Regions from separate parts of the Rhodococcus sp. ACT016 genome, predicted to be linked through region 1. Evidence: riboswitches for the same ligand, from Rfam matches in the RefSeq annotation. Region 1 holds a riboswitch; each other region holds the start of a gene.

What was found. Region 1 has a riboswitch for cobalamin ahead of ACQ5DX_RS15335 (ABC transporter substrate-binding protein). Riboswitches for the same ligand answer to the same signal wherever they lie in the genome.
Region 2: another riboswitch for cobalamin. It lies ahead of metE (5-methyltetrahydropteroyltriglutamate--homocysteine S-methyltransferase); the one in region 1 lies ahead of ACQ5DX_RS15335 (ABC transporter substrate-binding protein).
Region 3: another riboswitch for cobalamin. It lies ahead of ACQ5DX_RS01640 (ABC transporter substrate-binding protein); the one in region 1 lies ahead of ACQ5DX_RS15335 (ABC transporter substrate-binding protein).
Region 4: another riboswitch for cobalamin. It lies ahead of glyA (serine hydroxymethyltransferase); the one in region 1 lies ahead of ACQ5DX_RS15335 (ABC transporter substrate-binding protein).

What each region holds. Positions count from the first base shown of each region.
Region 1 covers NZ_JBEAET010000001.1:3,334,376-3,341,555, reverse strand. Annotated here, with positions in the region: gene ACQ5DX_RS15345 (ATP-binding cassette domain-containing protein) at 1-376, opposite strand, end outside; gene ACQ5DX_RS15340 (FecCD family ABC transporter permease) at 373-1,500, opposite strand; gene ACQ5DX_RS15335 (ABC transporter substrate-binding protein) at 1,497-2,696, opposite strand; cobalamin riboswitch at 2,961-3,157, opposite strand; gene ACQ5DX_RS15330 (CobW family GTP-binding protein) at 3,228-4,292, shown strand; gene bluB (5,6-dimethylbenzimidazole synthase) at 4,338-4,967, shown strand; gene ACQ5DX_RS15320 (hypothetical protein) at 4,977-5,276, opposite strand; gene ACQ5DX_RS15315 (MFS transporter) at 5,281-6,678, opposite strand; gene ACQ5DX_RS15310 (TetR/AcrR family transcriptional regulator C-terminal ligand-binding domain-containing protein) at 6,891-7,180, shown strand, end outside.
Region 2 covers NZ_JBEAET010000001.1:475,685-482,864, reverse strand. Annotated here, with positions in the region: gene ACQ5DX_RS02280 (cytochrome P450) at 1-643, shown strand, start outside; gene ACQ5DX_RS02275 (phosphotransferase family protein) at 654-1,799, shown strand; gene ACQ5DX_RS02270 (hypothetical protein) at 1,847-2,896, shown strand; gene ACQ5DX_RS02265 (ABC transporter substrate-binding protein) at 2,941-4,551, shown strand; cobalamin riboswitch at 4,737-4,885, shown strand; gene metE (5-methyltetrahydropteroyltriglutamate--homocysteine S-methyltransferase) at 5,055-7,180, shown strand, end outside.
Region 3 covers NZ_JBEAET010000001.1:339,315-346,494, reverse strand. Annotated here, with positions in the region: gene ACQ5DX_RS01645 (MDR family MFS transporter) at 1-1,259, shown strand, start outside; cobalamin riboswitch at 1,271-1,455, shown strand; gene ACQ5DX_RS01640 (ABC transporter substrate-binding protein) at 1,538-2,497, shown strand; gene ACQ5DX_RS01635 (FecCD family ABC transporter permease) at 2,494-3,552, shown strand; gene ACQ5DX_RS01630 (ABC transporter ATP-binding protein) at 3,549-4,361, shown strand; gene ACQ5DX_RS01625 ((2Fe-2S) ferredoxin domain-containing protein) at 4,358-5,101, shown strand; gene ACQ5DX_RS01620 (RidA family protein) at 5,136-5,552, opposite strand; gene ACQ5DX_RS01615 (mycofactocin-coupled SDR family oxidoreductase) at 5,552-6,385, opposite strand; gene ACQ5DX_RS01610 (ABC transporter permease) at 6,419-7,180, opposite strand, start outside.
Region 4 covers NZ_JBEAET010000001.1:452,288-459,467, forward strand. Annotated here, with positions in the region: gene ACQ5DX_RS02165 (histidine phosphatase family protein) at 526-1,098, shown strand; gene ACQ5DX_RS02170 (hypothetical protein) at 1,176-1,325, opposite strand; cobalamin riboswitch at 1,612-1,838, shown strand; gene glyA (serine hydroxymethyltransferase) at 1,986-3,314, shown strand; gene metF (methylenetetrahydrofolate reductase [NAD(P)H]) at 3,464-4,390, shown strand; gene ACQ5DX_RS02185 (LLM class flavin-dependent oxidoreductase) at 4,417-5,379, shown strand; gene ACQ5DX_RS02190 (ABC transporter ATP-binding protein) at 5,344-6,765, opposite strand; gene ACQ5DX_RS02195 (ABC transporter permease) at 6,762-7,180, opposite strand, start outside.

The DNA.
Region 1 (7,180 bases):
GGTGCGGAGTGCGCCCGAGCCCGGCGAGTTCGCGCCCGGAGAGCATCCCCGGATCGACGCGTTCGGTGAGTACCACCGCGATCGCGCGGGCCACCTCGTCGGCCGCCATGTCGCGAATGTCCCTGCCGTCCAGCATGGTCGTACCGTCGAGCGCGGGCTGCAGACCGCAGATGGTCCGCAGCAGCGTCGACTTCCCGCTGCCGTTGGGTCCGAGGAGGACGGTCAGCTCGCCGCGTCGGGCGGTCGCCGACAATCGGGTGGCCACGGACCGGGTGACGGCCGGGCGCAGCGCGCGTCGCACCGAGTATCCGGTCGTGACGCCGTCGAGGCGGAGCGCGACGGCCGACCCGTCCGGGCTCACTGCATCGGTACTCACAGGGCGGCTCCATCGATTCCACGGCGGGCCCGGATCAGCACGGTGATCACGATCGGCGCGCCGATCATGGCGGTCACCGCGTTGAGGGGCAGGACACGGTCGCTGTTCGGTACCTGACTCACGATGCCGCATGCGAGGGCCACAGCGGAACCCATCAGCATCACCGTCGGCATGAGCGTGCGGTGATCCGATGTGCCGACGGCCAGCCGAGCCAGGTGTGGGACGGCCAGGCCGAGGAATCCGATCGGGCCGCAGAACGCGGTGGTCACCCCGGCGAGCAGTGACGCCGTGAGCAGGGTGATCAACCGTGCCCGGCGCACATCGATGCCCATCGTGCGGGCGTAGCCCTCGCCGAGGAGCAGGGCATTGAGCGGGCGCACGGTGGCCAGTGCGACCGCGACGGCGGCCAGCACGATCGGTGCCATGAGCGCCAGGTCGGACCAGGTCGTGGAGGCGAAGCTGCCGAGACCCCACAGCAGGAACAACTGGGCTCGAACGGGATCCGCGTACACGAGCAGCACGCTCACGATCGCGGTGGTCGCGGAACCGACCATGACGCCCACCAGCAGCAGCGTCACCGACGAGCGCACCCAGCGCGACAGCATCAGCACGAACAGCAACACGATCGCGGCACCGCCCGCGGCGGCCAGCACGACGCCGGCGCGTCCCATGCCGGCGAGTCCGGCGGTGAACGACGCGGAGCCCGCGGTCCCGGCCGTGATGACCACGAGCGCCACACCGAGACTCGCCCCGGAACTGGCACCGAGCACGTAGGGGTCGGCGAGCGCGTTGCGGAACAGGGTCTGCATCTGCAGGCCCGCAACGCCCAGGGCGGCACCCACCAACACCGCGGTCAGCGCCCGCGGCAGCCGTAGCTCGTGGACGACGACCTGCCAGCGGGGATCGGACGGCTGGGCGCCGAGAACGACGCGGACGGTGTCGGCGAGCGGGACGCGGACCGGACCGAGAGCCAGCGCGAGCAGGAACAGCACCACGATTGCGGCCGCCAGTCCGACCAGGACCAGTGCCGCCCGGCGCGAGAGGACCCGCGGGGTCGGGGCGGCGTCCCGCCCGCCCGCGGCCCCGGTGTCCGAGGCGGGCGGGCGGGTCAGGAGCGTCGTCATGCCTGCGGAACCGGCCGGTAGAACGCGAACTCGTGGTTCGGGGCCAGCTCCGGGTGCACGATCGCGACCAGGTCACCGAGGATCAGGTCCGGGCGCAGCACACCCAACTGGTAGAAGTTGTTGCCGCCGGTGGGGCCCATGTCCTTGGTGCCGGACCAGACCTGGCCGTCCTTGACGGCGGTCAGCTGTCCGTAGCGCTGGTCCTCGGCGACCGCGTCGCCGGTGGTGGGCCAGTTGCTCATCACGAGCCACAGCGGCGCGGTGCCGTTCTGTGCGTAGACGGTCTCGAAGTTCAGCTGGAGGCTGCCGGTCGCAGGGTCGCTCTCCCACGGATAGGTCGCGCCGGCGTCACGCAGCATCTGGCCCACGTAGCTACCGCCGGCGGGCATGTACCACGTGCCCTGGTACATGGTGCCGTTCAGGACCGGCTTCTTCTCGGCGGACGCGGCGGTGGCGGCAACCTTCTCGTAGTCGCTGCGGATCTGGTCGTACAGCGTGCCCGCCTGCGCCTCGGTGCCCGTCAGCGCCGCCATCATCTTGACCCACTCGGCGCGGCCGAGAGCGGTGTTCTCGAGGTACTCGGCGTTGGCGACCACCGGGATGCCGGCCGCGCGCAGCTTGACGTACGACGGGTCGTCGGTGCCCTGCGTCATCAGGACGTCGGGGTTCGCCGCGACGACCTTCTCGACGTTGACGGTCTTGCCCGACGCGTACTCGGCGATCTTGCCCTCCGCGATGCGGGCACGAATGTCTTCACCGTTCACGTTGGCCGCGTTCGCGACACCGGTGAGGACATCGAGCTGGCCGAGCTCGGTGATGAGCGGCAGGTGCGTCGTGGACGCCGAGTACAGGCTCTGGATCGGCGTCGTGATCTTCGGCGCCGCGGCCAGGTCGCCGGTCAGTTCCGGCTCCGGCGCACCGCACTTGACCAGCACGTACGACTCGGGCGAGGCGCCCGGGAACGGCTGGTTGACGGTCAGCACCTGGTAGCTGCCGTGGTAGTCGACGGTGAAGTTCTTCGCGTCGAGCAGGGTCGACTTGTCCGGGAAGTAGTCGGTGTTCGCGTCGAAGTCGGTGATGCACCCGCGCGCGTCGACGGCGGCGTCGGCGCTCGACGTGTCGGACGAGCACGCGGTGAGCGTGAGACCTGCCGCGGCGACGGCAGCCAGCAGGGCGGTCAGGGACCGTTGGGACATGGGTTCTCCACGGGTGAGCGGGACGGTTGGTCTTCGGCTCGACTCGCTCTCGGGTATGCCGACGACGAGCGGGGCAGCGCACCGGCGAACGAGATCAGCCTGACGAGGCGGCGCTGGTGCGCCGCGAAGCGATGGGGCGTCAGGCGCGGATGTGGAGAGAGTTGTCCCAGGTGAACTCGTCGAGGCGCGACGCGGAGAACCGTGGTGACGATGCAGCGAACAGCATGGTGGACTGGCCACCTCTCTCGGGGAAATCCGCCCCGAATAGGAGGTTGCGATGACGGGAGTCTCCTGGCTCTCGGATCGTCGCTTCCCCCCGGCCTTCCGGCGTGTGAGCCGTGGCTGGGTGGAGGGTCGCTCCCCGATTACAGTGGCGGGACCGCGCCGGTTTCGCACCGGCTTCCTCGTTCGTCATCACCTGACCGGGGCATTCTTGCATGCCGGTTTCGAACCGGAGAAATCGCCCGAAATGTCCGAGGCGCGAACCTAGTACGATTGCCGGTCGGTGTTGTCGGCGGTACGGAGGTCGGGGTGGCGAAGAAGCGGAGTCCGCGGTCGATCCCCGTCGTGGTGGTTGCCGGGTTCCTCGGTTCCGGGAAGACGACCCTGCTCAACTACCTGCTGCGCAACAACGGGGGCACCCGTATCGGTGTGATCGTCAACGACTTCGGTTCGGTGAACATCGACTCGATGATGGTCGCCGGCCAGGTCGACTCGATGATGGCGCTCAGCAACGGGTGCATGTGCTGCGCAGTCGACGTCAGCGACATGGACGACATGCTGAACCGGCTCGCGCACCGGACGTCGGAGATCGACGTCATCGTCGTCGAGGCGAGTGGGCTCGCGGAGCCGCGCAACATGATTCGGCTCGTCCTCGGCAGCGAGAACCAGTACATCACCTACGGCGGGCTGGTCATGCTGGTCGACGGCGCCGAGTACCAGGCCAGTCGGCAACGCCATCCCGAACTCGACCAGCACATCGCGATCGCGGACCTGGTGGTGCTGAACAAGACCGACCGCATCGGTGAGGACGACCACGACACCCTCCTGAGCGACGTCTGCCGGATCAATCCCCGAGCCGCGGTGGTCTCGACGGTGCAGGGGCGGGTCGATCCGGGGCTGCTGTTCGACCGGACGCCGCGGCGTGAAGCGCAGCCCGGTGAGCAGTTGACGTTCGACGAGCTGTTCGCGGTGGCCGACGACACGTGTACGGAGTGTGGCGGGGACCACGACGACCACTTCCACACGATGTACCAGAGCATGACGTTCACGTCGGAGCTGCCGATGCACCCGCGCCGGCTCGTCCGGTTCCTGGAGAAGCAGCCCGCCGGTATCTACCGGATCAAGGGGTACGTGTACTTCGGTGTCCGTGGGCACCAGCAGAAGTATCTGCTGCAGGTGGTGGGCGACCACATCGCGTTCCATCCGCAGAAGTGGAATCCGGGCGAGGGCCGTCGCACGGAACTCGTCGTCATCGGCACCGACCTGGACCCCGAGTCGATCGACGCGTTGCTCGAAGCGTGCGCCGAGCCCGAGGCGGAGGGCCTCGAGTCCGACACGATGATGGGCGTGCACCGCTACACCGTCGACGCCTGATCGGATCCCTGCAGGCCGCCGATCCCCGGCGGCTACCGTGGAGTGGTGACCGAATCTCTCGTTTCCGTGTACGAAGCCATCCGCCGACGCCGTGACGTCCGCGCCGAGTTCAGCGGCGAACTGATCCCGGACGGCACCCTGGAGCGTGTGCTCGGCGCGGCGCACGCGGCGCCGAGCGTCGGCAACACCCAGCCGTGGGACTTCATCGTCGTGCGCAACCCCGACACCCTCGACGCGTTCGCCCAGCACGTGGCCGGGCGCCGCAAGGCATTCGCCGACTCGCTACCCGAGGATCGCCGGAAGACGTTCGACCCCATCAAGATCGAGGGAATTCGCGAGAGCGGCACGGGCATCGTCGTCACCTACGACCCGTCGCGCGGCGGCCAGAACATCCTCGGCCGGCACACGATCGACGACACCGGACTGTTCTCGGCCGTACTCGCGATCCAGAACCTGTGGCTCGCCGCGGCGGCCGAGAACATCGGCGTCGGCTGGGTGTCGTTCTACGAGGAGGAGTACCTCACCGAGCTGCTCGGTATCCCGGCGCCGGTGCGGCCGATCGCGTGGCTGTGCGTCGGCAAAGTCGACAAGTTCCAGGAGGTTCCCGATCTCGAGCGCTTCGGCTGGCGGAACCGTCGGAACCTGGCCGACGCGATCCACTGGGAGCGCTTCTGACAGAAGCACCTACCCCTCGTGACCGTCTCGTCGATCGAACCGGAGGCGGAGTTGTTCGGGGTAGTCGCGGTAGGCGGCGGCGACTTCGTCGAGGTAGACGAGCGTGGGGAAGTCGACGACGGGCTGGTGTTCGGCAAGGAAGGCCGCCGTGTGGTGCACGACCAGTTGTTCGTCGGCGGGCGTGAATCCGAGATCGGCGAGGACGTCGGGGTGGACGATGATCTCGGACTCGACGGAGTCCCCACGGTCGTCGATGTGGACGCGATATTCGTGGTCGACGACCGCTTCGATCCTGATGTTCGGGGCCATCGCGTCACTCCGTTCCGGGGGCGGTGATCCGGTCGGTATCCATCGGGCCACGGCCGAGGGGGCGTAGTTCGATGGCGTCGGTGCCGTCCCGAATGTTGATGTCGGCGCTTCCAGTATCCGCTCGCCGCGGAGCCGGAACGTGATTCGGGGTGGACCGACGAATCTTGTCGCTGGACAGACCTCGGTCAGCGGCGGACCGCGGCGTGCGCAGAAGCCCGGCCAGGACGAAGACAACCAGGACCATGATCGCCGCCGCGTAGCCGAGCAGCGTGGAATTCAGTCCGACAACGGTGACGAGTCGGCCGGCGACGACAGCGGGCACGCTCATCGCGAGATAGCTGACGACGTAGATGGCCGAGAGTAATCCCGCCCTTTCGTGGGCGGCGGCAAGCGGCATCAGGGTGCGCAGCACGCCGAGGAAGCCGGCGCCGAAACCGACGCCGGCGACCACGGTGGCCGCGAAGTACAGCGGCAACGAACCGACGCCGACGGCAATCATGGTCGTGGCCATGCCGATCAGCAAAGTGACCATCCCGAGGGTGAGCAGCCTGCGGGGCGCCCACGAGCCGACGAGGAGGACCGCGACCCCGCCGGTGCCCGCCAGGGCGGCGACGATGAGCCCGCCCAGCATCGCCGAACCCGAACCCGCCATCGATCGCACGACGATCGGGCCGAGGGAGAGGATCAGTCCGCCGAGCGCCCAGGTGCTGACGGCCGCGGGCAGGACCCACATCGCTGCGCGGCGGGCCGACTGCGGCAAGTGCACACGAGGACGCAGCGATGCGAGCGCACCGGGCGCCGGGCGGACCGTCTCCGGGGTGATCGCGGTGCCGACGATCTGCAAGACGAGGAGCCCGAGGATCACGACATAGACCGCGTGTATCGAACCCGGTGCGATTGTGATGATGATGCTGGAGGCCACGGCGCCGACGGCCAGGCCCAGAATCGGGCCGGCGCTGTTGATCACTGTGCCCAGCCCCGGTCGGTTTCGGGGTTCGAGCTCGATGAGATAGGCGCCGAGCGACCCCAGGGCCGCGCCCGTCGCCAGTCCCTGAACGACACGTGCGGCGATCAGCGCAGTCGCACTGTCGGCCACGGCGAAGACGACCATTGCGACCACCTCGACCAGCAGGGCTGCGAGCAGCACCGGCCGACGTCCGAGGTGGTCTGACAGCGCCCCGACTGTCAGAAGAGCCGCCAACAACGCGAGCGCGTACACGGCGAACGCAACCGTCAGGGTGATCGGGGAGAAACCCCACATCGCCTGATAGACGGGATAGAGAGGGGTCGGTGCGCTCGACCCTCCCATGACGACGGCCAAGACCGACGCCTGCAGCCAGAATGCGACTCGGGGTGTCAGTGCGCTGCGGCGCCGACGTGGCGCGGTCGGAGTCGACGTCAAGGCGTCCCATTCCCTTCCGGACACTCGATGCCGGCCCGTTCGAGCAGGCCAGCCGGATCCATTAACGCGAAGATTTTGCGAAACTGCGGAAACGGTACTTCCGGCGAGTCCCTACTGCAAAATCTTTGCGTTAGGGTGGTGTGGTGGCAGCGACTCCCAATCCACGCCCGGGCGGACGAGCCGTCCGCATCCAAACGGCAGTACATGCCGCCGTGCGCACGCTTCAGGCGGAGCACTATCGGGGGGACATCACGGTGCCCCGGATCGCGGAGCTGGCGGGGGTAGCGCCGTCGACGATCTATCGGCGATGGGGCGACTTGAACCAGCTGCTCGCGGATGTGGCGGTCGCACGACTGCGCCCGGAAGGGCCACCGGACACCGGCTCGGTGCAGGGAGACCTGACCGCGTGGGCGGCTCAGTACGCCGAGGAGACAGGGTCGGCGACTGGCCGAGAGTTCTTGCGCGACATGGTCTCAGGGGGCCCGGACTGTCAGAGCGGATT
Region 2 (7,180 bases), 2.9 Mb from region 1:
GATCATGGCGTACGCGTACGCCATGGCCACCGAACGTCGCGCACGTCCGGCCGACGACATCGTCACCAAACTCGTTCAGGCACAGATGGAGGACGGCGCACTCACCCCCGAGGAATTCGCGTACTTCGTGATCCTGCTGGTCGTGGCGGGCAGCGAGACCACCCGGAACTCCATCACCCACGGCCTGATCGCGTTCCACGACAACCCCGACCAGTGGACCCTGTACAAGCGCGAACGACCCACGACGGCGGTCGACGAGATCATCCGCTGGGCAAGCCCGGTCATGTCATTCCAGCGGACCGCGCTCTGCGACACCGAACTCGGCGGCCAGGCGATCCGCACGGGCGATCGCGTCGTGATGCTCTACGCATCGGCGAACTACGACGAGAACGTCTTCACCGACCCGCACCGGTTCGACATCACCCGATCCCCCAACCCGCACCTGGCATTCGGCGGAACCGGCGTGCACTACTGCCTCGGCGCCAACCTCGCGCGCCTCCAGATCGAATTGATGTTCGACGCCATCGCCGATCACCTGCCCGACATCACGATCCTCGGGCCACCCGTCCGGATGCGCTCGGCCTGGCTCAACAGCATCAAGGCACTGCCCGTCGACTACGGAACCTGTCCGGTGGCGCACTGAAAGGAAGCCGATGACTACTCGTTCGACAGTGCCGCGGGGAGTGAACACCGAGGTCACGACGACCGCGACCGACGTCGCCGCCCTCCAGCGCAATCTCGAGCGGTGGATCCGGATCCGGCTCGGGACGCCGACCGCCCGGGTGTCCCACCTGCGCAAGCCGTCCGAGTCCGGGATGTCGAGCATCTCGGTGCTCTTCGCCGTCGACTGGGACGAGGACGGAGTGCCGCAGCGGGCCGACCTGGTCGCCCGGCTCGTCCCCGAGGCCACTGCCCTCCCCGTCTTCCCGGGATACGACCTCGAACGTCAGGCCGCGGTAATGCGTACGGTCGCGGCTCACAGCACGGTGCCGGTCCCCCGTGTCCGGTGGATCGAATCTTCTCCCGAGGTCCTCGGTCGACCGTTCGTCGTCATGGACCGCGTCGACGGCCTCGTTCCGCCCGACAACCCCCCGTATGTCTTCGGCGGCTGGCTGCTGGACGCGACCAATGCACAGCGAAATCTACTGCAGCGCAAATCTGTCGAGGCCCTGGCTGAGATCCACTCGGTCCCCGTTCCCGCCGTGCTGCTTCCCGAGCCTGCACCGGGATCGGCGAACGATTCACTGCGGCGGCATGTCGAATCCGAGCGCGCGTACTACGAGTGGACGCGCAACGAGGGCGGCCTCCGGATCCCGCTGCTCGATCGAGGCTTCGAGTGGCTCGCGGACAACTGGCCGAAGTCCCCCTCCACACCCGTGCTGTGCTGGGGCGACTCGCGAATCGGAAACATCATCTACCGCGACTACGAGCCGGCGGCCGTACTCGACTGGGAGATGGCGACGTTCGCGCCGCGGGAACTGGATGTCGCGTGGTTCGTCTTCTTCCACCGCATGTTCCAGGACATGGCAGAGCAGTTCGATCGTCCCGGCTTACCCGGCTTCGCACGCCGGTCGGACGTCGTCGATCTGTACGAAGCGGCCTCCGGCGTCGATCTGCGGGACCTCGACTTCTACCTCGTCTACGCCGCCCTCCGGAACGGGATCATCTTCGCCCGCATCAAGCAGCGATCCGTCCACTTCGGAGACACCCCTGCACCACAGAACCCCGACGAGTACGTACTGCACCACCGGATGCTCAGCCGTCTGCTCGACGGCAACTACGACTGGGAGGCCAAGTGAACCCCGATCCGCTCGACGAATACCCGATTCATCAGTCTCCCCTGTCGATGGCACGGGTCGATACCAGCGACCGAAACTTCTACGACCGCTACTACTTCAACGGCCACGACCGCACCGGCGACATCTTCGTCGTCAGCGGCTTCGGCGTGTACCCGAACCTCGGTGTCCGCGACGCATTCGTCAGTGTCCGTCGTGGCGACACGCAGCGCTCGGTCCGATTCTCCGACGCGATCGACGCCCGGTCGATCGAGCCGCAGGTCGGCGGGTACCGCATCGAGGTGATCAAACCGCTGCAGACGATCCGGGTGATCTGCGACCACCCCGACCTGTCGGCAGACCTGGTGTGGGAAGGCTCGTTCCCGGCCGTGCTCGAGGAACATCACGTGCTCATGGCCGGCCCGCGCCCCTCACTCGACGCCACTCGGTTCGCCCAGGTCGGCAGCTGGTCCGGCACCCTGTCCGTGGACGGCACGGATGTCGTCGTGGACCCCGCCGTCTGGACGGGCAGCCGCGACCGGTCGTGGGGCATCCGGCCCGTCGGTGAGCGCGAACCCCTCGGCCGGATGGCCGACGAACCCGTCGGCGGATTCTGGTGGGCGTACGTGCCGCTGCGCTTCGACGACTACGCCCTGATGATCATCGCGCAGGAGGGCCCGGACGGGCATCGCACCCTCAACCACGCCACACGAACCTTCGCCGACGGCCGCGTCGAACAGCTCGGCTGGCCGCGATTCGAGATCGCCTACCGCAGCGGAACCCGCACCCCGGAGTCGGTGCGAATCCACCTCACGACGCCGGCAGGCGAGCCGCTGGTGGTCGACATCGAGCCACGCGGCTTCGTCGTACTGCAGATCGGATCCGGCTACGGCAGCGACCCGGAATGGAACCACGGGCAGTGGCGAGGCCGAGGCTGGAGCGCGTCGAGCCTCTACGACCTCACCGATCCCGCTCTCGCCCCGAGGATTCCGCACGGGACCGTCGAACACATCGCCCGCGCGACGTGTGGCGGCGACGAGGGTTGGGGAATGTTCGAGCACGGCGTCGCCGGCCGCCACGATCCGTCGGGATTCCGCGACGGGCGGGCGATGGCGCCCTAGTTCTCACTCCGGATTCGACTGTCTCTGAACGGAAGAAGGTTCGAATGAAGCGATCGTCCCTGGTGCGGGCCGGCACCGTGTTGACCGCGCTGGCCACCGTCACGACGCTCCTGGCCGCGTGTGCGGAAAGCTCGGGTTCGGCGACCGACGCCTCCGAGGTCACGACGGGTCTGGTCGGTGACCAGTCCGATGGGGGCGAGCCGACCTCGGGCGGCACGCTGTCCTATGCGACGTACAACGGTGTGAGCAGCCTCGATCCGGCGGATCGGCAGGACGGCGGTGCGACCGGTGGCAGCGAGATGGCGGCAATCTACGACCTGCTGATGCGCTACGACACGGCCTCGAAGGCGTACCAACCGCAACTGGCCCAGTCACTGACCCCGAACGCGGACAACACCGTCTGGACGCTGAAACTGCGGGACGGGGCGAAGTTCAGCGACGGCACGCCGGTGGACGCCGCGGCGGTGCAGTGGAGCATCAACCACTACCTCGAGAAGAAGGGCACCCACACCCAGGTGTGGACGGTGTCGGTTGCCGACGTCGCCTCGCCGGATCCGTCGACGGTCGTGTTCACGCTGAAGCAGCCGTGGAACGAGTTCCCGATCCTGTTCACCACCGGCCCGGGCATGATCGTGGCCCCGTCGTCGACGGCGTCGGGCACCTTCACCCCGATCGGTGCGGGCCCGTTCACCGTCGAGAAGTTCGCGTCGCAGGACGAACTCGTCCTCGCAGCCAACCCCGGCTACTGGAACGGCAAGCCGCACCTCGACAAGCTCCGGTTCCCGGCCATCGTGGGCGAGCAGGCCAAGCTCGACGCCCTGCACACCGGCGGCATCCAGGCCGCTTACCTGCGTGCCGCCGACATCGTCCACAACGCACTGGAAGCCGGCGACGTCGGCTACGTCTACACGGTCAGCATGGGCAGCGTGCAGGCCCTGAACCAGCGTGAGGGCCGGGCGGCGTCCGATCCCCGGGTCCGCGACGCCATCGTCGCGGCACTGAACCCGGAGACGTTCGACGAGCGCGGTGAGGGCGGATTCGGCATGCCCGGCACCGACATGTTCCAGTCGTGGTCGCAGTGGCACGGCGACGTGGCGGGACAGACGTTCGATCCAGCGAAGGCCGAGAAGTTGGTCGCCGAGGCGAAGGCCGACGGCTACGACGGCAAGCTCACCTACGCCGGTCTCAACGAACCCGGCGCACAGCGTCGGGCGCTGGCGATCCAGTCGATGCTGCAGGCGGTCGGCTTCACCGTCGACATCGTCTACAACACCGGCATCAACGATCTGGTCAAGATGATGTACGTCAAGCACGATTTCGATCTGGGCGAGTCCGGATTCAACGTCCTCGACGAGTCCCCGTTCATGCGCATGTACGGCAACCTCGCCAGCACGTCGACGTCCAACGTCCTCGGGTACCAGAACCCGGAGATGGATGCCCTGCTCGGCAAGCTGCAGACCGCGTCGAGCGACGACGACCGCAGCAAGGTTCTCGAGGAGATCCAGACCCTCGTGAACGCGACCAACCCGATGATGGTGATGGGCGCGGGCAAGTACTTCATCCCGTGGAGCAAGACCGCACACGGCATCACGCCGAGCGCGGACGGCATCATGCTGTTCGGAAATGCTTGGCTCACTTCGGATTCGAATCCGTAAGATCCAGCATTCGAACCAACCGCTCCGTCTTCGATCGGGCGGGCCCGGTCGGGCCCGCCCGATTGTGCTTTCCCGAGGGCTTATGCTGGACGGTGCAGCTGGTTCGCCTGGCGCGGTCGTGAGGAGCCCCGAAGACCGCCGCCCGGCGTCGAAGCACCCGTGGTCGTGAGGCCGCCGGGTGTGAGAGGGAACCCGGTGGAAATCCGGGACTGTCCCGCAGCGGTGAGTGGGAACGACCACCGTCACACGCACTGGACCGACAGGTCTGGGAAGCGACGGCCAGTAGGTTCCGGCGGGTGCGAGCCCGCCCGAGCGCCCACGAGTCCGAAGACCTGCCGACTGTGTCGGGCACGCCGTGTCCGACGGTCCACCGCCTCGTGGAAAAGGCGAGATGGGCGATGCTCGGTATTTCGTGCTGCCCGCTGGCGGGCGCACACCAGGGGCTCGTTCTGTTCTCGTCTGCCGGCGGTGACCATCCACGCTGTGAGCAACTGGAGAACACCGTGACATCCGCTTTCACCGCAACCGTGTTGGGCTCCCCGCGCATCGGGCCCCGTCGCGAACTGAAGAAGGCCGTCGAGTCCTATTGGGCCGGGAACGTCGACGCCGCCGCACTCGAGTCGGTCGGGAAGGATCTGCGTCGGCAGACGTGGACCGAACTGGTCGACGCCGGTATCGACTCGGTCCCGGTCAACACCTTCTCGTACTACGACCAGATGCTCGACACCGCCGTCATGCTCGGCGCGCTGCCCGAGCGGGTCGCCGGAATCGAGAACGACCTGGATCGGTACTTCGCGGCGGCCCGCGGCACCGCCCAGGTGACACCGCTCGAGATGACGAAGTGGTTCGACACCAACTACCACTACCTGGTCCCCGAGATCACCTCGGCGACCGCGTTCACGCTGCACCCGGCGAAGGTGCTCGGCGAGATCGACGAGGCACGCGCGCTCGACGTCCCGGCGCGCCCGGTCGTCATCGGACCCGTGACCTTCCTGCTGCTGTCGAAGTTCGAGAACGGATCCCCGCTGGATCGACTCGACGAGCTGGTTCCGCTGTACGCGGACCTGCTGGGTCGTCTGGCCGACAAGGGCGTCGACTGGGTCCAGATCGACGAACCGGCGCTGGTCGCCGACCGCACCTCCACCGAACTGGCCGCCGCCCGCTCGGTGTACGACCGACTCGCCGCTCTGACGCATCGCCCCGCGATCCTCGTCGCGTCGTACTTCGGTGATCTCGGCCCGGCACTGCCGATGCTCGTGGAGACCGGGGTCGAGGGCATCGCCGTCGACCTGGTCGCGGGCTCGCTCGATTCGGTCGTCGCGACACCGGGAATCGAGCGCAAGCACATCGTCGCGGGTGTCGTCGACGGCCGGAACATCTGGCGCAACGACCTCGACGGGTCCTTGGATGATCTCGAAACCCTCAGGGAACGAACGGGATCGGTGGCCGTGTCCACGTCGTGCTCGTTGCTGCACGTTCCCTACACGCTCGAGGGCGAGGACGGACTCGACCGCGCGCTGGGCTCGTGGCTGGCGTTCGGTTCCGAGAAGATCCGCGAGGTCGCCACACTCGCCACGGCGCTGCGAGCGGGGCGCGACGCGATCGCCGACGAACTCACCGAGGCCGGTGCCGCGGCGGCAACCCGCGCCGCCGACCCGCGCCTGCACGACGACGCCATCCGGGGCCGCCTCGCGGCCCTCACTGCGACCGACCGCGAGCGCATCCCGGCGGCGGACCGTCGCGTCGTACAGGCGGCCGAACTGTCCCTGCCGCAGTTGCCGACCACGACGATCGGTTCGTACCCGCAGACCACGGCCATCCGCGTGGCACGCGCCGCCCTGCGCAAGGGCGAGATCGATCAGGCCGAGTACGAGCGACGCATGCGTGGCGAGATCGCCGACGTCGTTGCACTGCAGGAGAAGTTGGGCCTGGACGTGCTGGTACACGGCGAGCCGGAACGCAACGACATGGTCCAGTACTTCGCGGAGCAGCTCGACGGGTTCTTCGCGACCGCGAACGGCTGGGTGCAGTCGTACGGCAGCCGCTGCGTCCGCCCGCCGATCCTCTTCGGCGATGTGCGCCGCCGCACGCCGATGACGGTCGATTGGATCTCGTACGCACAGTCTCTGACCGACAAGCCGGTCAAGGGCATGCTCACCGGGCCCGTCACGATCCTGGCATGGTCGTTCGTGCGCGACGACCAGCCACTCGCGGAATCCGCCGACCAGGTCGCCCTCGCGATTCGTGACGAGACCCTCGACCTGGAAGCGGCCGGCACCAAGGTGATCCAGGTGGACGAGCCTGCGTTGCGCGAGTTGCTGCCGCTCCGCAAGGCCGACCAGGCCGCCTACCTGGACTGGGCGGTGGGCGCCTTCCGGCTGGCGACGGCGGGCATCGCGGACACGACGTCGATCCACACCCACCTGTGCTACTCGGAGTTCGGCGAGGTCATCGGAGCCATCGCCGGACTGGACGCGGACGTGACCTCCATCGAGGCTGCGCGCTCGCACATGGAGGTGCTCGACGACCTCAATGCCGTCGGCTTCGACCTCGGTGTCGGCCCCGGCGTCTACGACATCCACTCGCCCCGGGTGCCGTCGGTCGACGAGATCGCCGCGTCGCTGCGGGC
Region 3 (7,180 bases), 3.0 Mb from region 1:
TGTTCTCGATCTACCTGCTGGCGCAGGCTGTCTCGGTGCCGATCTACGGCAAGCTCGCCGACACGTTCGGGCGCAAGCCGATCATGATGCTGGGCATCGCGCTGTTCGCGGTCGGATCGCTGCTGTGCGGCATCGCGTGGAGCATGCCGGCGCTGATCGTGTTCCGGGCGGTCCAGGGCCTGGGCGCCGGCGCGGTCCAGCCGATGAGCCTGACGATCGCCGGCGACATCTATACCGTCGCCGAGCGCGCCAAGGTGCAGGGCTACATCGCCAGCGTGTGGGGCGTCTCGGCGGTGCTGGGCCCGACCCTCGGCGGCTTGTTCTCCGAGTACCTGTCGTGGCGGTGGATCTTCCTGGTGAACCTGCCCCTGTGCGCGCTCGCCGCGTGGATGCTGCACCGCAAGTTCGCGGAGCAGGCCACCGTCCGGCGGCAACGGATCGACTACGCCGGCGCGGTCCTGCTCACCGGCGGCGCCGCACTGATGATCCTCGGGCTGCTCGAGGGCGGGCAGGCGTGGGCCTGGGCGTCCCCCGCCGGAATCGGTGTCTTCGTGGTCGGCGCGCTGCTGCTGCTCGGGTTCCTCCTCGTCGAACGGCGGGCCGCCGATCCGATCCTGCCGCTGCACATGTTGACGCGCCGGGTGCTCGTCGCGAGCAGCCTCGCGTCGCTGTCGGTCGGCGCGATCCTGATGGGCCTGACGTCGTACGTCCCGACGTTCGTCCAGGGTGTCCTCGGCACCGGCGCCCTCGTCGCGGGCTTCGCGCTCGCGGTGCTCACGATCGGCTGGCCCATCGCCGCGTCGCAGGCGGGTCGGCTTTATCTGCGGATCGGGTTCCGCTCGACCGCGCTGCTCGGCAGCCTGCTCGTGCTGGCCGGGTCGGCGCTGCTGTTGCTGCTCGCGGAGAGCTCACCGGTGTGGCAGGTGGGCGCGACGTGCTTCGTGATCGGCTCGGGCATGGGCCTGATCGCCACCCCGACGCTCATCGCGGCGCAGTCCAGTGTCGATTGGAGCGAGCGCGGCGTCGTGACATCGACCAACATGTTCGCCCGCTCGATCGGCAGCGCCGTCGGCGTCGCCGTGTTCGGCGCGCTCGTCAACGCGCGCGTCGGCGACGCCGCCGAACCCGATCCGACCGACCTCGCCGGGGCGATCCACCTCGTCTTCGTCGGCATCGTCGGTGTCGCGGTGCTGCTGACCGTGTCGTCGGCCCTGATGCCGCGCGGCCGGGAAGCGGACAAGGCGGACAGCGCGGCGTAGTCCGTCGTCTATCCTCACGTTGTCGTCACGGCGAACGGGAAGTCCGGTGGAAACCGGCGCGGTACTCGCCACTGTGGGCAGGTACGTCGACTACTCGGGGTTCGACCCCAGCCACTGGATGCATCCGCATCCGGGAAGGCGTAGTCGGCGGCTATCCCTGCCGAGCCAGGAGACCGGCCGTGACGCAGACCTGCACGTTTTCCACGAGTCATGGAAGGCGGGTTGCTTTGCGCACCCCTGTTTCATCGCGAGTTCGTTCGCGTGTTTCTCGCCGAGTCATCTCCTCCGCGGCGCTATCCGTCGCTGCCGCACTGACCCTCACCGCGTGTGGCGGGTCGTCGAATTCCGGGGACGGCACCGCGTCGATCTCCCTGCAGAACTGCGGCCGCACCGTCACGCTCGACGGTCCGGCCGAGCGAGCCGTCACCCTCAACCAGGGCGCCACCGAGTCGGCGCTGTCGATCGGTGCACAGGGCCAGATGGTCGGTACGGCCTACCTCGACGACACCGTCGCCCCGCAGTGGCAGGCGGCGTACGCGCAGGTTCCGGCGCTGGACGAGAAGGACTACCCCAGCCGCGAGGCACTGCTCGAGACCAAGCCGGACCTGGTGTTCGCGTCGTACTCGAGCGCGTTCGACGAGAAGGCCGTCGGCTCGCAGGAGTCGTTCGACGAACTCGGCATCGCCACCTACGTCTCGCCCTTCGGCTGCAAGGACAAGTCGAAGCGTCCGCCGGTCGCGTGGGATTCGATCGCCACGGAGATCACCGACTACGGCACCCTGTTCGGCCGGGAATCCGAGGCCGACGGTGTGGTCTCGCAGATGCGCGAGACGCTCGCCGGCATCGAGTCGGCCGCGCTGGCGAAGGGCAAGAGCATCTTCTGGTACGACAGCAACACCGACACCCCGTACGTCGGAGGCAATGCCGGCGGCCCGCAGCTGATCATCGACGCGGTCGGCGGCACCAACGTCTTCGCCGGGCTCGACGGCGCGTGGGCCGACGGCAGCTGGGAGACGGTGCTGAAGGCGAACCCGGACGTGATCGTCCTGGCCGACGCGTCGTGGGACACGGCCGAGGCCAAGAAGGAGTACCTCCGCAACGATCCGGCGCTGAAGGATCTGAAGGCCGTGCGTGACAACGCCTTCGTCGTGGTGCCGTTCTCGGCGAGCACCCCGGGCCCGCGCCTGATCGAGGGCGCGGCACTGGTCAATGATCAGTTGGGCGGCGGCCGGGGATGAGCGTGACGACCCGGGTTCCCACCCGGGTGGCCGCGACGACCGCCACCGGGTGGTCGGTGGCGCTGGCCGCGCTGCTCGTGGTGAGCTGCGCGGCCGGCGTCGCGATCGGTGCGGCCGACCTGTCGATCGGCACCGTGGTCGAATCGATCGCCGGACGGCTCGGCATCGGCCCCGGCACCGATCTGCTGACCACGCACATCGTGGTCGACCTGCGGATGCCGCGGGTGCTCGCAGCGGCGCTCGTCGGGGCCGGCCTGGCGCTGTGCGGTGCCGTGCTGCAGTCCCTGACCGGCAATGCGCTCGCCGATCCGTATCTGCTGGGCATGTCGGGCGGCGCGTCGCTCGGCGCGGTCCTCGCGCTGACCGCCGGGGTCGGGACGGTCGGTCTGTTCGGCATGAGTGCGGTGTCGGCGGCGGCGTTCCTCGCCGCGCTGGCGAGCCTGCTGCTGGTGTTCCTCATCTCGACGTCCCGTTCCGGAACCCTCATGCCCGGACGTCTCGTCCTCGCCGGGATCGCGGTCGGCCAGTTCGCGGCGGCCGTGACGTCGGCGCTGGTTCTGCTGGGTGACCGGGACGCCGCACACCGCGTCCTGCAGTGGACGCTCGGATCGGTCGCGGGGGTGCGGTGGTCCGGTCTCGTCATGATCGCCGCCGTCGTGGCGGTGACCACCGCCGTGATGCTCGCGCACAGCCGGGTACTTGACTCGTTCGCGTTCGGCGAGCGTGCGGCCACGAGCCTGGGCACCCACGTCGAGCGATCCCGCTGGGTGCTGTACGGAGTGGCGTCGTTGTGCACCGCGGCCCTCGTCGCGCAGGCCGGCGTGATCGGATTCGTCGGCCTCGTGGTGCCGCACGCCGCGCGAATGCTCGTCGGCCCGTTGCACGCTCGCCTACTTCCGGTTGTCGCGCTCGTGGGGGCCGTGTTGCTGGTGTGGGCCGACATCGCGGCGCGCACCATCATGCCGGGTCGCGAGCTGCCGATCAGCATCGTCACCGCGGTCGTCGGGGTGCCGGTGTTCGTGCTGCTGCTCCGGCGCCGAGGAGCCCGCGGATGAGCCACCACTCCCCCGAGGTCCGCGTCGAGGACCTCACCTGGTCGGTGGGCGGCGCCACGATCCTCGACGCCGTGTCCTGCCGTGCGCCGTCGAGGCGGTTCACCGGGCTGATCGGCCCGAACGGCTCCGGCAAGACGTCGCTGCTGTCGGCGGTCGCCCGTCTCACGCGCCCCGACAGTGGGCGCGTGGTGATCGACGACCAGCCCGCCGCGGAGATGCGTCGGCGCGAGTTCGCGCGGACCGTGGCACTGGTGGAACAGCATTCGGCCACCGAACTGGAACTGACGGTGGAGCAGATCGTCGAACTCGGGGTGATCCCGCACCGGGGCGGGTGGGCCCGCCCGGCCGCCGTCGGCACCGCCGACGTGGTCACTGAGAGCCTCACCATGGCGGGCATCACCGAGCTACGACACCGATTGTGGCAGAGCCTGTCCGGCGGCGAGAAGCAGAAGACGCAACTCGCACGGGCCTTCGCGCAGCGTCCCTGCGTGTTGTTGCTCGACGAGCCCACCAACCACCTCGACGTCTCCGCGTCGATCGAGCTCCTCGACCTGATCCGCCGACGCGGCCTCACCACCGTGGCCGCGATGCACGACCTGAACCTGGCGGCGATGTACTGCGACCACCTGGTGGTCCTTCACCGCGGCCGCGTCGTCACCGAGGGCGCACCCGAGGCCGTCCTCACCGAGCAACTGCTCGCCGACGTCTACGGGCTCGACGCGATCGTGCAGCCACATCCCCGAACCGGGCGTCCGATGGTGGTGCTGTGCAGCGCCGCTGCCGAGGACGCCGAAAGGTCTTTGTCATGAACACGATCCGATCTGGTCGATGGGTGATCCTCACCGCGCCCACCGACCGCGGTGACGACCCCCGCGACCAACTCGGCGGCGCACTCGACGCGCTGCGGAAGCGCCACCCGGACACCGTCTTCCGCACCGCGGTGCTCGGCGGATCCGGACCGACGATCGCGGTCGTCCTCGACGAGGCGGCCGCCGCCGGCGCAACCGAGGTCGTCGTGGTCAGCGCGCAGACCGTGCTCGACCGCAAGATCGACGCGTGGTTCCGCCGTGTGATCGGACACTGGTTGCGCGAGTACGGAACCGGCGCCCCGGACGTTCGGCTGGCGGCACCGCTGTCCGACACCGCGACCTACACCGATCTGCTGGACGCGGCGCTGACGGGCCCGACCGCGCCCGCCCGCACCACCACTGCACCGCTCACCTCCCCCGCTTGGGACGAGGTGCCGGGCTTCGCCCGCCACGTGCTGGTGTGCCGGGGCCCGCGCTGCTCCGCCCGGGGCGGCCCGGAAACCGCAGCGGCCCTGGACGCCGCGCTCGAGGCGCGCGGACTGGGTGACGACGACGTCCTCGTCACCCAGACCGGATGCATGTTCCCGTGCTCGCAGGCACCGGTCGTCGCGGTGTACCCGGACAACACCTGGTACGCCGAACTGCGCGCCGACCGCGTCGGGCGGTTCGTGGACGAGCACCTCGTCGAGGGCCGGCCGGTCGTCGAGTGGGCCGGGGCGCGGCGTCTGCACGCACATTGACCGTCGGCCCGTTCACGATCACAGCCGTAGTCTGCTATCGCTCGGACGGCCGCACCACCGCCCACGCCTCCACTTCCATCAACATCGCCGGGTCCAGCAGGCCTGCCACGACGACCGTCGTGCCCGTGGGTGCAAGGTCACCGAATCGTCGTGCCCGCGCGGAGCTGTAGGCGCCGAAGTGCGAGGCGTCGGTGAGATAGCAGACCAGTTTGACGACGTCGCTCACGGTCGCGCCGGCGAGGCACAGGGCCGCCTCGAGGTTGGCGAAGCACTGCTCGGCCTGCTCGTGTGGTTCGTCCGAGACCACGTGACCGTCATCGCCGAGTGCAACTTGACCGGACACCACGACGAGTTCTCCCGATCGCACGACCTGCGACATTCCCGGAAAGGTGAGGTGCGGTGGGTTGAATCCGCGGTAGACCGCTCGCTGAGCATCAGCCGGAATTGCCATCAGGGCATTCCTGCCGTCGCACCCGTGCAGACGTCCAAGGTCGATCCCGTGACGTAGCGCGCCCGCTCCGACACCAGATACAGAACCGCGTCCGTGACGTCCTGGGGATCGACCCAGGGAACACGCATCGGACTCAACTGGGCGTAGATCGGTTCGACGTCACCACGACTCGGGGAACCCATTCCGGGACAGAACAATTCGTACATCGAATCGTTGTGCACCATCTGCGTGTCCACTGTCGCGGGGCAGACTGCGTTCACGGTGATTCCGTACGACGCCACCTCGAGCGCGAGCGTTTTGACCAATCCGATCACACCCCATTTCGCGGCGACGTAATGAGCAAGGTTGGGGTTGCCCATACGGCCGCCCATCGACGCAGTCGCAACGATCCGGCCACTTCCCTGCGCCACCATCGTGGGCGTCACGGCCCGCAGGGTTTTGAACACCCCGGTCAGATCGATGCCGATCATGTCGTCCCACATCGAATCTGTTATCTCCCAGAACTTCCCGTGCCCACAAACGCCCGCGTTCGCGATGCAGATATCGAGTGAGCCGAGGCGGTCCACCGCTTCGGCGACGGTGGCGTCGAGCGCATCGCCGTCCCGCACGTCGACGACGAACGGCAGGCACTCACGGCCGAGGTCCTTGACCAAACGGGCGGTCTCCTGGAGGTCGTCGGGGGTGGCGAGAGGGTATCGGATAGAGGACACATCGCCGCAGATGTCCGTCACCACGACGTCCACGCCTGCTTGCGCGAGGGCGAGCGCATGCGAACGTCCTTGCCCGCGTGCGGCTCCCGTAACGAATGCAACCTTGCCAGCCAGATCGAGCATGGCGTTCTCCTTGTCTGCGTTCCGCCCTCCGAGTCACACCGACTTGGAGGTCTTGCGGATCTTGGTGAGGACCACGGCCAGGACGAGTGCTCCGCCCTGGAATGTCGAGATCACCCAGAACGGGATTCCCCAGAGTTGCAGGCCGTTGATTCCGACCGCGATGATCGCGAGTCCGACGAGCAGGCCCGCGACGTTGAAACGCCCCGGCTTGATCATGGTCGAACCGAGGAAGGCCGCTGCATAACAGGGCAAGAGGTATTGACCACCGACATCAGGTTGCCCTGTCCCGATGCGTGCCGTGTAGACCAGGCCTGCGAGCGCAGCACAGAAGGCCGAGACCCAGAACGCGAGGTAGAGAATGCGATCCGTCGGGACTCCCGCCAACCGCGAAGCCTCTCTCCCGGCGCCGGTCGCGTAGATCATCCGACCGAGCGGAGTGTGCTCGAGCACGTAGTAGACGACGACTGCCAGGACTACGACGACCACGATGGGGTTGGGTATTCCGAGCACCTCGCCGCGTCCGAGGTCGGTGAACTCCGTCGGAATGTTCTCCGACACCGCCTTACCGTTGGCGATGAGCTGGGAGATCCCCACGAAGACCGAGCCGGTTCCGAGAGTCACGATGAACGGGTCGATCTGGAGTCGGACGACGAGAAGTCCGTTGGCGAAGCCCGCGAGGGACCCGACCAGCAGCGTGACGACAATGACGGCGACGACCGGCATCCGGCCGGAGGTCGCCTGGAACATGGACGCGGAAGAGATGACCGACAACGTGATCACTCCACCGATCGAGAT
Region 4 (7,180 bases), 2.9 Mb from region 1:
TGTCGTTCGGGGTGCGCGTGTGGTGTGCCCGTCATGACAGGTCCTACTCGTCGGCTTACATGCGGAAGCGGAACACGATAACGGTAGCCGCCGCCGCACCGGGATCCTGCCGAATCGGCCGACTCGTTTGACGATCCCATCGCAACAGCGTTGCCGCGATCGCATTCATGGGACGAGGATCCACCCGGCAATCTCGACATTCGTCGACGGGGTGACCTCTGCACCCGCCCGCGAAAGAGGTGTTTGACCTGTGCGTTTGCTGTCTCGTATCGTTGCGCGAGCGGTGATCCGTGGAATCCGGTGAAAGTCCGGAACGGTCGCGCCACTGTGAGCATTCTCTGTGAGTGTGAGTCAGGGCTCGGACGCCGCTGCTTTCCGTCGGTCGAGGGGCGCGCAATCCCCTCCTGGGTAAGGAGTGCTCGTGGCTACGTGGACGGTCGTCGGTGTCGGATTCGCCGGGCGCGCGCCAGGGTTGCTCGGTGACCGTGCGATCGCACCGGGTGCCCAGAAGTCGGTCGTGGCGGCATGAGCGCGGTCACTCGGCTCACCCTGATCACACACGCGTTCACGGATGCCATGCAGGCCGCCCGATTCCCGACCGACGAACCTCTCAACCTGCTCGGGTCGAGGGCCGTCGCGAAGGTCGACGGACTGCCCGGCATCGAACCGAGTTGCGTCTACCAGGCGCCGGAGGCACGAACCGTGCAGACTGCCCGTGCGCTGGGGCTGACCGGCGTCACCGAGCCCGCGCTGCGCGACCTGGACTGCGGCGCCTGGGCCGGCCAAGCGATGGACGCGGTCGCCCCCGACCAACTCATGGCGTGGCTGACCGACCCCGGCGAACGCTCGCACGGCGGCGAGGCGGTCACCGATCTCGTCGACCGTGTCGGCACGTGGATGGCTGCCCTACGCGGCCGCGGCGAGCGAATCGCCGCCGTCACCCACCCCGCTGTCGTGCGCGCAGTCGTGTTGTGCACATTGAACGCTCCTGCCGAAGCGTTCTGGCGCATCGACATTCCTCCGTTGACGGCCACCACCGTGCATCACCGCGCCCCGGGTTGGACACTGCGCACCACTGCACACAGCCTCATCGCCTGAGGGTCCATCTCGTCGTGCACGGGTCACGTGTGGCGGGTGCCGTCGACCTACCCGCCACACGTGGTGGGGGCTTCCTGTCAGGCAGACAGACCTGCAACCGAGCCCGCAACTTGTGCAACCGAGCCGCCGAATGCGACCACGCCTGCGAGCATGGTGCCGACGCCGGAGAGCAGGTTGCCGAAATCGCCCATTGCGGTGAAGACGGCGACGATCTGATCGAATTCCATGTGGTGTCCTTCGTTTCGAGTGCCACTGGTGCTGTACGAGCCGTCGGCGATACATCCACTTCGCGTTCGCCAGACTGCACCATAGAAGGGGTGGGACCGGCACCTCTCAGCATTCAAACGTGAGGTTCGCCACATCGCGGCGGGGCGGGTGCCGATCGAGCTGTCCGTGGCCATTCGCGGTCCAAAAGCCTTGTGGCATCAAAACTCCACTGACGGCTTCGCATATCGGTGACTAGCGTCGCAGAATCTCTATTAGACTGGCGGGCGCAGTTGGTTCGCCGGCTCGACCATTTGGAGCCCCGAAGGTCGTCGGTCGGCGTCGAAGTGCCGCGAGGCACGAAGAGGGAACCCGGTGAAAGTCCGGGACTGTCCCGCAGCGGTTAGCAGGAACGACCGTCGTCACCAGCGCTGGGCCAGAACCAGTTCGAGCCCGGAAGCGACGGCCAGTAGGTTCCACGTCGGACGACGTGGGCGCTTGCGAGTCCGAAGACCTGCCCACTGTGCCGGATGCGCCGCATCCGGCGGTGTGCCGCCTCGAGGATTGGGTGTGCGTACCCTCGTGGCATCACGATGCGCGGTCAGCGCGCGATTCAGGGGCTTCGGGGGTGGGCGCAGCCGTGGGCGGCCTCTCGGATCGATCGGAAAGACCCACGAATCACCATGAGTACCAATCACATGCGCACTCCCGACGCCGGCGCCCGGGTGAACACCGCGTCCCTCGCCGAACTGGACCCCGAGGTCGCTACCGCGATGGCGGGTGAGTTGTCGCGTCAGCGTGACACCCTGGAGATGATCGCGTCGGAGAACTTCGTTCCCCGCGCGGTGCTCGAGGCCCAGGGCAGCGTGCTGACCAACAAGTACGCCGAGGGTTACCCGGGTCGCCGCTACTACGGCGGCTGCGAGTACGTCGACGTGGTCGAGGATCTGGCCCGTAACCGCGCGAAGGAGGTCTTCGGCGCCGAGTTCGCGAACGTGCAGCCGCACGCGGGTGCGCAGGCCAACGCCGCGGTGCTGATGGCGCTGATGAACCCGGGCGAGAAGCTGATGGGCATGGACCTCGCCCACGGCGGGCACCTCACGCACGGGATGAAGCTGAACTTCTCGGGCAAGCTGTACGAGGTCGCCTCGTACGGTGTCCGGGAGGACACCCATGTGGTCGACATGGACCAGGTGCGTGAGACCGCGCTGCGGGAGCGCCCGCAGGTGCTGATCGCCGGCTGGTCGGCGTACCCGCGTCACCTCGATTTCGCGGCGTTCCGGTCGATCGCCGACGAGATCGGCGCGAAGTTGTGGGTCGACATGGCGCACTTCGCCGGTCTGGTGGCCGCGGGTCTGCACCCGTCGCCGGTGCCGCACGCGGACGTTGTCTCCACCACGGTCCACAAGACGCTCGGTGGCCCGCGTTCGGGCATGATCCTGGCGAAGCAGGAGTGGGCGAAGAAGCTGAACTCGTCGGTGTTCCCGGGCCAGCAGGGTGGGCCGCTGATGCACGCGATCGCCGCGAAGGCCGTGGCGATGAAGATCGCCGGTACCGCGGAGTTCAAGGCCCGTCAGGAACGCACGCTCGCCGGGGCGCGGATCCTGGCCGAGCGGCTCGGCGGCGCGGACGTCGCCGGCAACGGCATCTCCGTGCTCACCGGTGGCACGGACGTGCATCTGGTGTTGGTGGATCTGCGGCATTCGCAGCTCGACGGTCAGCAGGGTGAGGATCTGCTGCACGAGATCGGGATCACGGTCAACCGCAATGCGGTGCCGTTCGATCCGCGTCCGCCGATGAACCCGTCGGGTCTGCGGATCGGTACGCCGGCGCTGGCCACGCGTGGTTTCGGGGACGCGGAGTTCACCGAGGTCGCGGACATCATCGCGACCGCCCTCGCCCAGGGTGCCGGCGCGGACGTGCCGGCGTTGCGTGCGCGGGTGTCGAAGCTGGCGCAGGACTTCCCGCTGTACGACGGGCTGGAGAACTGGGGCCTGCTGCCCAAGGCCTGACCCTGGCCCGGCCCCACACGACGGCCCGCACCCCTCGGGGTGCTGGCCGTCGGCCGGGGCCCGGCCCCGAATCACTCACCAAGGGAACTGAATTGATCAGAGAGAAGACGACTCCCGATGCCGTTCGGGGACGCAGTAGCGCGGGTTGGGTGACCCGGACCCCTTCGATCGTGGACCGTATCCGTTCGTCCGGCAGTGGTCGGATTCCGTTCTCGGTCGAGTTCTCGCCGCCCCGCGACGAGGCCGCCGAGGCGCGGCTGTGGCGCGCCGTCCGAGCGTTCGAGCGGCTGGATCCGGCGTTCGTGTCGATGACGTACGGCGCGGGCGGGTCGACGCGGGATCGGACGGTTCGGGTGACCGGTCAGATTGCGGAGGAGACCACGCTGCTGCCGGTCGCGCATCTCACGGCCGTCGGCCACAGCATCGACGAACTCCGTGCGATGTGCGGTGCCTACGCGGACCGCGGGATCTCCAACGTCCTGGTGTTGCGTGGAGATCCGCCCGGGGACCCGTTGGGGGAGTGGGTCAAGCATCCCGACGGCGTCGAATACGCGGAAGAGCTCGTGCGGCTCGTGCGCGATATGGGCGACTTCCACGTCGGTGTCGCGTCATTCCCGGAGGGGCACTACCGGGCGCCGGATCTCGAGCACGACACCAAGTACCTGGTGCAGAAGCTGCGTGCGGGCGCCGAGTACTCCATCACCCAGATGTTCTTCGATGTCGAGGACTATCTGCGGTTGCGGGATCGGGTGGTGGCGTACGACTCGGAGCAGGGTGCGAAGCCGATCATTCCGGAGGTCATGCCGATCACGTCGTTGCGGTCGGCGCGGCGCAGTCTCGAGTTGTCGGGTTCGCGTCTGCCGGTCGAGCTCGAGGAGCGGTTGCGTCGTGCCGCGGGTGACGGTCCGGAGGAGGATCGGGCGGCGGTGCGCGAGATCGGGATCGAGGTCGCGACGGAGATGGCGGAGCGGCTGATTGCCGAGGGTGCGCCGTGCCTGCATTTCATCACCCTGAACTTCGCGCGCGCGACCAGTGAGGTCCTCACCAACCTGGGCTACGTCACCCGAGCGGCGTAGCCGCACCGTCCCGGGAAGGATTTCGCATGACCCGCATCGGAGTGATCAGCCACTGCGCCGGACCGCGCAGCTCGCGCGAGGAACTGCGTGACACCATCGAACTGGCCTGCCGCGCCGAAGAACTGGGGTTCGACTCGTTCTGGATCGCCCAGCATCATTTCGGAGTGCAACGGGGGCACTCGCCGTCCCCTCTCGTGCTGCTCGCTGCGGTCGCCGAGCGGACCGAGCGCATCCGACTGGGCACTGCCGTCGTGGTGGCCTCGCTCGAGGATCCGATCCGGCTGGCCGAGGACGCGACGACGGTGGACGCGCTCAGCGGCGGACGGCTCGAACTGGGGCTCGGCGCCGGCGCCGACCCGGCGACCGCCCGCCGCTTCGGCAGGGACCACGACACGCGCCGCGACGATCTGCGGCGGACGGTCGAGACCCTGATCGAACTGTTCGAGGGTGGGCGGATCGTGCCCGACGGGTGTGGACTTCGCGACCGGATCTGGCTCGGGACCGCGTCGAGATCCGGGATGGAGCTGGCCGCCGAACTGGGGGCGGGGGTGCTCTCCGGCCGCAGTTCGTCGCCCCAGGGTCCCGACGACGCGGTCTCGGCGCGAATGCTGGCCGAATACACGCGGCGTGCCACGAATCCGCGGGTCGGGCTGTCCCGCCCGGTGGTCTGCACCGACGACACCGCATCTGCGCGGGTGCTGCTCGAGGGGGGAGTGACCGACTGGGTGGACAGGGGTGTCCGGACCGGACGCTTCCCCGAAGGGTTCAGTGCCACCGACTATCTGGACCGCGGTCACGTCTATCACGGATCGGCCGAGACGATTGCCGCCGGCCTCCGGGACGACGCCGGCCTTCCGTTCGCCACCGATCTGCTGTGCCATGTCCAACCGGTCCACCTCACAGCGGCACAGTGGGAACCGATCCTCGAGCGGGTGGCCACGCGGTTGCGTCCGCTACTGGCCCAGCGTCAGGATGCGGTCACACACTGATTCCAGCGCGCGGTCGTCGTGACTGACCATCACGACGGCCGTGCCGGAGTCGGCGAGATCTCGCAGCGCCTCCAGGACCTGCCGGCCCACCGTCGGGTCGAGTGCCGCGGTGGGCTCGTCGGCCAGCACCAGCCGGGCGCCGGACACGAGTGCCCGGGCGAGCGCGACCCGTTGGCACTGGCCACCGGACAGGGCGGACGGCCGGGCCTGCAGGGGCACCGTTTCGAGCCCGAGTCGGTGCAGCGCCGACGTCGCGGCGGCGCGGCCTCGCGCGCCCCGCAACCGGACCGGCTCCACGACCGATTTCCAGATGGGCCAGCGTGGATCGAGGCTGCCCACCGCGTCCTGAAACACCAACTGGACCGACCCGGATGCGGGGGCGGGCGCACCCGACCACGTGACGGTGCCGCTGCCGGCCCTCTCCAGTCCCGCCAGGATCCGGAGCAGGGTGCTCTTGCCCGATCCGGAAGGTCCGCGGATACCGAGGATCTCGCCGCGACGAACCTGCAGCGAGGTCGTCGGCACCACCTGCCTGGTGCCGTAACGGTGGCCGACGGCTTCGACGTCCAGGACGACCTCGCCGACGGGTGCCGTCCCCGGCGCGTCGACGAGCGGATCGTGGGCGCGGATCAGCGCGAGCGTGTACGGATCGCGAGGCGCCGTGAGAATGCGCTCCGCGTCGCCGTGCTCGACGATTCTGCCGTCCTGCAGGACGTAGATGCGGTCGGCGAACTTCGCCACGAGCGGTAGGTCGTGGCTGACGATCAACAGGCTCCGGGACTCCGCGACCAGTCGGGTCAGCACCGTCTCGGCGGTGCCGGTGTCCAGCGCGGACGTGGGTTCGTCGGCCACCACGAGCGCCGGCCCGAGCGCCGTCGCCGCGGCGATGCCCGCGCGCTGCTGCATTCCACCGGACCACGTGTGGGGCCAATCCCGAACCCGCCGTGCGCTGTCCGCGACGTCGAGTGCCGCGAGCCGCTGCGCTGCCGCGCCGCGCGGGACCGGGCGCGACTTCGACCGCCAGGCCTCCTCGATGTTCGCACCGATTCTCATGAGCGGATCGAGCCCGCCGTAGGCGTCCTGCGCGACGTATCCCACTCGGCTGCCGCGGATCTCGCGCAGTTGCGCCTCGGATGCGGTGGTGACGTCGCACCCGTCGATGCGAATCGAGCCGTCCACCGACGCGTCCGCCGGAAGCAATCCGAGCAGGGCCTTGATCAGGGTGCTCTTGCCGCACCCGCTCTCCCCGATGACGGCGACGGTCTCGCCGGGGTTGACCGCGAGAGACACCGAGCGAAGCGCGCGGCGGCCGTCGGAGTACGTGACCGTGAGATCGGATACCGCCGTCACCGCCTCTTCCGACAGCACTGTGGTCTGGGCGGTCATCGTCGTCCCTTCACTGCGCGGAGCCGATGGAGTCCGTCGGCGATCAGGTTGGCCGCGGTCGTCGTCATCAGGATTGCGGTGGCCGGAACCAGCAGCAACCACGGCGCGGCCGTGAGGAACTTGCGGGCGTCGCCGAGCATCGCGCCGAGTTCGGCGTCGGGTTGCTGGACACCCAACCCGAGGAAGGACAATCCCGCCAGCGAGACCACGATCCCGCCGAGGCGGAGGGTCGCCACGACGGACAGTCGGGGGACCACCGCGGGCACGATGTGGCGCAACGCAATTCCCATCGTGCCGATCCCCGACAGTCGGGCCGCGGTGATGTAGGGGCGGTGCGCGAGGTCCATCGTGAGCGAGCGGGACAGTCGCGCATCGGCAGCCCACGACGACACGATCAGTGCGAGTAGGAGATTCG